DNA from 2 places in the Streptomyces sp. NPDC048462 genome. Region 1 is predicted to be linked to the other one. Evidence: riboswitches for the same ligand, from Rfam matches in the RefSeq annotation. Region 1 holds a riboswitch; the other holds the start of a gene.

Evidence for each region. Region 1 has a riboswitch for glycine ahead of gcvP (aminomethyl-transferring glycine dehydrogenase). Riboswitches for the same ligand answer to the same signal wherever they lie in the genome.
Region 2: linked by a shared signal. The riboswitch ahead of gcvT (glycine cleavage system aminomethyltransferase GcvT) and the one ahead of gcvP (aminomethyl-transferring glycine dehydrogenase) in region 1 are both predicted to bind glycine.

The regions. Positions count from the first base shown of each region.
Region 1 covers NZ_JBICXG010000015.1:191,003-194,439, forward strand. The annotation lists gene gcvP (aminomethyl-transferring glycine dehydrogenase) at 1-1,487, opposite strand, end outside; glycine riboswitch at 1,681-1,777, opposite strand; gene ACGFU6_RS24775 (PRC-barrel domain-containing protein) at 1,891-2,259, shown strand; gene ACGFU6_RS24780 (DNA polymerase IV) at 2,184-3,437, opposite strand, start outside.
Region 2 covers NZ_JBICXG010000008.1:125,912-129,348, forward strand. The annotation lists gene ACGFU6_RS16320 (enhanced serine sensitivity protein SseB) at 136-906, opposite strand; gene ACGFU6_RS16325 (AAA family ATPase) at 963-1,643, opposite strand; glycine riboswitch at 1,799-1,891, shown strand; gene gcvT (glycine cleavage system aminomethyltransferase GcvT) at 2,033-3,157, shown strand; gene gcvH (glycine cleavage system protein GcvH) at 3,250-3,437, shown strand, end outside.

The sequences.
Region 1 (3,437 bases):
AGCTTGCGCAGGTAGCGCAGCATCGCGGTCTCGGAACGGTGCTGGTGGAAGACCGGGTGGGTCAGCACGGCGTCGGAGCGCTGCAGCCCCTCGGGCAGCGCGTCGGCGGTCGTGGCGTCCAGGGCCTCGATGTCGCCGGTGACCCCGAAGGCCGCCCAGACGGACGCGATCTCCGTACGCGTGGTCGTCTCGTCGCAGGCGAGCGAGACGAGGTCACCGTCGACGAGCCGCAGGTTCACCCCGCGCTCGCGGGCGTCGGCGACGACCTCCGCGGCCCGGCCCGGAACCCGGACGGTGAGCGTGTCGAAGTGGGAGCCGGTCACCACGTCCGCACCGGCGGCGCGCAGCCCCTCGGCCAGGATCGCGGCGTAGCGGTGGGTCCGGCGGGCGATCGTCCGCAGCCCGTCCGGGCCGTGGTAGACGGCGTACATGCCGGCCATCACGGCGAGCAGCACCTGGGCGGTGCAGATGTTGCTGGTGGCCTTCTCGCGGCGGATGTGCTGCTCGCGGGTCTGGAGTGCCAGCCGGTAGGCCTTGTTGCCGTCCGCGTCCACGGAGACGCCGACGAGGCGGCCCGGCAGGCTGCGGGCGAACTTCTCGCGAACGGCCATGAACCCCGCGTGCGGTCCGCCGAAGCCCATCGGCACGCCGAAGCGCTGCGTGGTGCCCACCGCGATGTCCGCGCCCAGTTCGCCGGGCGAGGTGAGCAGGGTGAGCGCCAGCAGGTCGGCGGCGACGGTGACGATCGCGCCGAGCTCGTGGGACTGCTCGATGACGGGCGCGAGGTCGCGCACGGCTCCGGAGGCGCCCGGGTACTGCAGCAGGACACCGAAGACTCCGCGCTCGGCGATCTCGGCCGGGATGCCGTCGGCCAGGTCGGCCACGACGACCTCGACACCGGTCGGTTCGGCGCGGGTCCGGATCACGGCGACGGTCTGCGGGAGGGCGTCGGCGTCGACCAGGAAGACGCCGTTCTTCACCTTGCCGACGCGCCGCGCGAGCGCCATCGCCTCGGCGGCGGCGGTGCCCTCGTCGAGCAGCGAGGCACCGGAGGTGGGCAGCCCGGTCAGGTCGGCGACCATCGTCTGGAAGTTGAGGAGGGCCTCGAGGCGGCCCTGCGAGATCTCCGGCTGGTACGGCGTGTAGGCCGTGTACCAGGCGGGGTTCTCCATGACGTTGCGCAGGATCACCGGCGGGGTGAACGTGCCGTAGTAGCCGAGCCCGATCATCGGGGCCAGCACCTGGTTGCGGTCGGCGAGCGACCGCAGTTCGGCCAGTACCTCGGCCTCGGTACGGGCCGTCGGAAGCTGCAGCGCCTCGGCGCTCCGGATGACATCGGGCACCGCGGCCGCGGTGAGCTCGTCGAGCGAGCCGTAACCGACCTGGGCGAGCATCTTCGCCTGCGCCGCGGCGTCGGGACCGATATGACGCTGCTCGAAGGGGATTCCCTGTTCGAGCTGGGCGAGCGAAGTGCGACGGGGGGTCATGGTGGAGGCCTCCTGGTCTGTCACGACCTGCGAGGGGCACCGCGGCGCGGGGTGCCCGAACGGCCTCCCCCTCTGTCATCTCAACCTGAGAGCTTCACCGGTGCCCACTGCGCGCACCGGCTTTCACCGTCGGTGAGGGAGGGACCCACTCGGCACCCGGCCGTGCGGAACCCGCCCTGCTTTCCAGAGTGACCTCGTCCGTGCGGTACGGGGGCCTGAGAGATTCCGGGGAGGATTTGCTCCTTCGGCGCCTCCGGATTCGCTCCGGAGGACTCTCCCGCACGGGGTAAGCAGCCGCCCCCAGCCTACCAGCGGGGTGCCCGGCGGAGTTTTCGAGTGGCCAACCGCACGGATCTGCACTTCTGTGGTTCCTGTGGAGTACCCGCGACCAGTGGGAGGGACCGTGCAGACCGACATCGATCCGCGCAGCCTGATCGGCCGCAAGGCGTTCGACCGCGAGGGCACCAAGATCGGAACCGTGGACGAGGTGTACCTCGACGACGCGACCGGTGTGCCGGAGTGGGCGGCCGTACGCACCGGACTGTTCAGCCGGGACGCCTTCGTCCCGCTGGAGCCCAGCGAATTCGTCAAGGACACGCTTCGCGTCCCCTTCGACCGCACGCTGATCAAGGACGCTCCCGACTTCGGGGTCGGCCGCCACCTCTCGCCGGAGCAGGAGCTCCAGCTCTACCGGCACTACGGTCTGGACGCCCCGCCCGAGGCGACCGCCCCGGACCGGGACTTCGGCAGGCTGGCCGGCCAGGACGAGTAGTCGACCGGGTCCCGCACGAGCGGCAGCGGATCGGCCGGCTGGAGTTCCGGATCGTCGATACGGAACGTACGGACCCGGCCGGGCGCCGATTCCGGCTCCTCGAAGCGCACCGTGACCCGGCCGACCCCGCTGCCCTGCACCCAGCCGTGGCCATGGGCGTCGTGCCGCACGTCGTGTCCGGCGGGCCAGCGCCGGGCGGCGAGCTGCTCGGCGCTCTCCTGTTCCGGCTGCTCCGCGGACTCCGGCCGCCCTTCTCCCGCAGCGGCCTCCGCCCCGGCCTCCGCACCGCCGGCGGCCTGGTCGGCGGCCAGTTCGGCGGCGAGCCCGGCAGCGGCGAGTCCTGCGGCGGTGCGCTCATCGGCCGCCTGCGCGAACAGATCCTCCTGGGTGTAGTCGGCGAGCCCGGTGACGCCCACGCCCAGCAGCCGCACTCCCCCAGTGGTGTCCACGGACTCCAGGAGCCGGGCGGCGGCCTCCCGGACCACCGTGGGGTCGTCGGTGGGCCCGCGCAGCGTCTCGGACCGGGTCAGCGTCGAGAAGTCGTACCGCCGCACCTTCAGCACCACGGTCCTGCCCGAGCGCTCCGCCGCCCGCAGCCGCTGGACGCACCGGTCGGCGAGCCGCTCGACCTCGCCCCTGACCCGGACCCGGTCGTGCAGGTCCGTGTCGAAGGTGTCCTCCACCGAGACCGATTTCGCGTCCCGCTCGGCGACGACAGGCCGGTCGTCCCGGCCGGCGGCCATCCGGTGCAGCGAGGCGCCGTGCGCCTTGCCCAGCAGCCGCACGAGCTCCGCCTCGCCCGCCTCGGCCAGGTCGTTCACCGTGGTCATCCCGGCGCGCCGCAGGTGGTCCGCGGTGGCCGGTCCGACGCCGGGCAGGGTCCGTACCGGCATGGGCGCCAGCAGCTCCCGCTCGGTACCCGGCTCGATCAGCATGATCCCGTCCGGCTTCGCCTCCTCCGAGGCGATCTTCGCCAGCATCTTGGAGCCCGCGAGACCGACGGACCCGCTGAGTCCGGTGACCGCCTCGATCGCCTCCCGCAGCTGCTCACCGATGGCAAGGGCGGAGGCGGTGTCGTCCGCTGTGCCACCCGCCTCCAGGTCGACGAAGGCCTCGTCCAGGCTCAACGGCTCCACCAGCGGCGACAGCCGGCCCAGCAGCTCCATGACCTGGTCGCT
Region 2 (3,437 bases), on a different contig from region 1:
GTCGGCCTGCCGCTCCCGGGGCACACGGGTACGGCGCGGTGCCGAGGCACCAGCCATCAAACCAGCTTAGGCGCCGGTCCTGACACCGACTTGACGCCATGGCCCGCCGCCGTCCCCGGGCGCCGCCGGTCCGCGCTACTCGGCCGGGCGCTGGAAGAACGGCCGGATCCGCGCGCGCATCCAGTCGGCGACCGGGTCCTGTGCCACGTCGAGCAGGACCAGGTTGACCGGCCACGGCGGTTCGACGCGGCCGAGCGCCCGGCCGAGGGCGTCCATGGGGGCGTTGCGCCCCGCCCCGTCCCAGGTCGAGAACTCGACGCCGACGAAGAGGACGGGATCGCCGCCCTCGATGCTGGCGAGGGCCCTGCGGGCGCTGAGCACGACGCCGCTCTGCTCGAACTCGGCGGCGGCGGCAGCGAGGAAGTCGACGGGGTCCTCCTTCCAGTCCGGCTCGTACAGCCGGACCCGGCCGCCGCCGGCCGGTCCGTCGAGCAGGCTGCGCCCGGCCCGGCAGAGCTCGGCCACGGCGGGCGGCGGGAGCGGCATCCCGACGGCGCCGCCGGGGTTCACCGCCAGGCCGAGCTGCGGGGGCAGTCCGCGGGCGAACTCGACGGCGGGCGCCACGGTGAAGGACATATGGGTGCCGACACAGCTGATGAACTGCTGCTCGGAGCTGAACACGGGCACGTACACCCCGCCGTCGAGCTCCAGGGTCGGCAGGTCCAGGTCGGTGGCGTCCGGCCCGCCGCCATTGGGCAGGGGCACCCAGAGATGGCTGCGGCCCAGCACCTCGACCAGCCGGCCGCCCGCCTCCGGGCTGCCGAGCGAGGCGCCCAGCACTTCCTCTAGCTCATTGGCCGGCCATCCGCCCTGCGGGGGGATACGGTCCTGTGCCGGAATGTCCACTGCTTCCCTCTCTGGGGCCAGTCCGGCGGATCATGGCCGGATCGTGCAGCAAGAGGTTAGCCGTGCGCGTCCGCGAAGGTGATCCGGGTCAGCAGCGCCGCCGCCTCCCGGTCCAGCAGCACCGCCGATACGCAGCCGAGGGGCAGCAGTCCCGTCTCGGTGTCCCGTAGCAGCCTGCGCAGCGCCCCGCGGTGCCGGGCGAAGGCGTATCCGGAGACGCCCCGGCCCCGCTCGGCCTGCCCGGCCCGCGCGGTCCGCGCGCTGACGTCGAGCAGGACGAGGTGCAGGACGCGGCCGCGCCGCCGGGCGTCACGGGCCAGCCAGCCGCGCACCCAGCCCTGGGTGCCGCAGTCGTGGACGACGACGGAGGCGCCGGAGCGCAGCACCCGCCACAGCCCCCAGTAGTGGGCGACGCGGACGAGCGGCCGGTAGAGGGCGTAGGGGACTAAGCGCGGCAGCACGGCGGCCCAGCGGTCCCGGGTGTCCTGGGAGTCGATGACGCGGGCGGTCACGGCCCGCCCGATCAGCGTCGACTTGCCGCTGCCCGGCAGCCCGGAGACCACCACCACGTCGCCCGCCGCGAAGTGCAGGGCGCGCGGGCTGTGCCCGGCCCGGCCGCGCAGGTCCCGGACGACAGGACCCCACGGGCCCGACGCCTCCCGGGCCGGGGCGCCCGGCTGGGCGGGCAGTGCGCCACCCGCGACTCCCGCGGTCGTCGCGTACCGCTGCAACGTCATCGCCATCCCCCTGTCGGCCGACACACACCTGCCCAAGAAGTGTAAAGAAAAGGTAATGCGGCACAAGCTCGCGACCCGCCGTATCCGGTGGGGTACCGGCGCCCCACTGACCGGCGATGCGTGCGATGATGGCGGCCAACTGCATAAAGGCCGCTCGAATCCGCGCGGGAGAGTTCCGGCCACCGGCCGGACGCCGAAGGAGCAAGATCCTCCCTTGAATCTCTCAGGCCCCGTACCGCGTGGATGAGGCAGATCTGAAAAGCGAGTCGCCCTGCGACTCCACCCAAGGTGCAAGCCGAACCCCTCCGGGGCCTCTCGGCGAACCTCTCAGGTTCCGATGACAGATGGGGAGGGATCGTCCACGTCGTCATGCCCTGGGAGTCATATCCATGAGCACCGCCCCGCGCCTCACTGCCCTCGATGCCCTGCACCGCAGCCTCGGTGCCACGATGACGGACTTCGCGGGCTGGGACATGCCCCTGCGGTACGCGAGCGAGCGCGACGAGCACCTCGCCGTGCGCACGAAGGCCGGCCTCTTCGACCTCTCCCACATGGGCGAGATCACCGTCACCGGCCCGGCCGCCGTGGACCTGCTGAACTACGCGCTGGTCGGCAACATCGGCACCGTGTCGGCGGGCCGGGCCCGCTACACGATGATCTGCGCCGACGACGGCGGCATCCTGGACGACCTGATCGTGTACCGGCTGGAAGAGACCGAGGCCCCCGAATATCTGGTCGTCGCCAACGCCGGCAACGCCCAGCTGGTGCTGGACGAGCTGACCGCCCGCGCCGGGGGCTTCGACGCCGAGGTGCGCGACGACCGCGACGCGTACGCGCTGCTGGCCGTGCAGGGCCCCGAGTCGCCCGCCATCCTGGCCGCCGTCACCGACGCGGACCTTGACGGGCTGAAGTACTACGCCGGACTGCCCGGCACGGTCGCCGGGGTCCCGGCGCTGATCGCCCGTACCGGCTACACCGGCGAGGACGGCTTCGAGCTGTTCACCGCCCCCGGGCACGCCGAGCAGCTGTGGCGGGCGCTGACCGAGGCCGGAGCCTCGCGCGGCCTGATCCCGTGCGGGCTCTCCTGCCGTGACACGCTGCGCCTGGAGGCGGGCATGCCGCTGTACGGGCACGAGCTGACCACGTCGCTCACCCCGTTCGACGCCGGACTCGGCCGGGTCGTGAAGTTCGAGAAGGAGGGCGACTTCGTCGGCCGCAAGGCCCTGGAGTCCGCCGCCGAGCGCGCCGAGACCGCCCCGCCCCGCAAGCTCGTCGGCCTGGTGGCCGAGGGCCGCCGGGTCCCGCGCGCCGGCTTCCCCGTCGTCGCCGGCGGCCAGGTCATCGGCGAGGTCACCTCCGGCGCCCCGTCTCCCACGCTGGGCAAGCCGATCGCCATGGCGTACGTCGACGCCGCGCACGCCACGCCCGGCACCGAGGGTGTCGCGGTGGACATCCGGGGCAGCCACGAGCCGTACGAGGTCGTGGCGCTGCCGTTCTACAAGCGCCGGAAGTAGCGTCCGCCCGCGTCGAGAAGTGACGCAGTCGCGTCTCACACCGTAAGACCATCGTTCATCAGCACTCCCCCGCGTACAGGAGAATTCAGGTCATGAGCAACCCCCAGCAGCTGCGGTACAGCAAGGAGCACGAGTGGCTGTCGGCCGTCGAGGACGGTGTGGCCACGATCGGCATCACGGAGTTCGCGGCCAACGCTCTCGGTGACGTCGTCTACGCCCAGCTCCCCGAGGTCGGTGACACGGTGACCGAGGGCGAGACCTGCGGCGAGCTGGAGTCGAC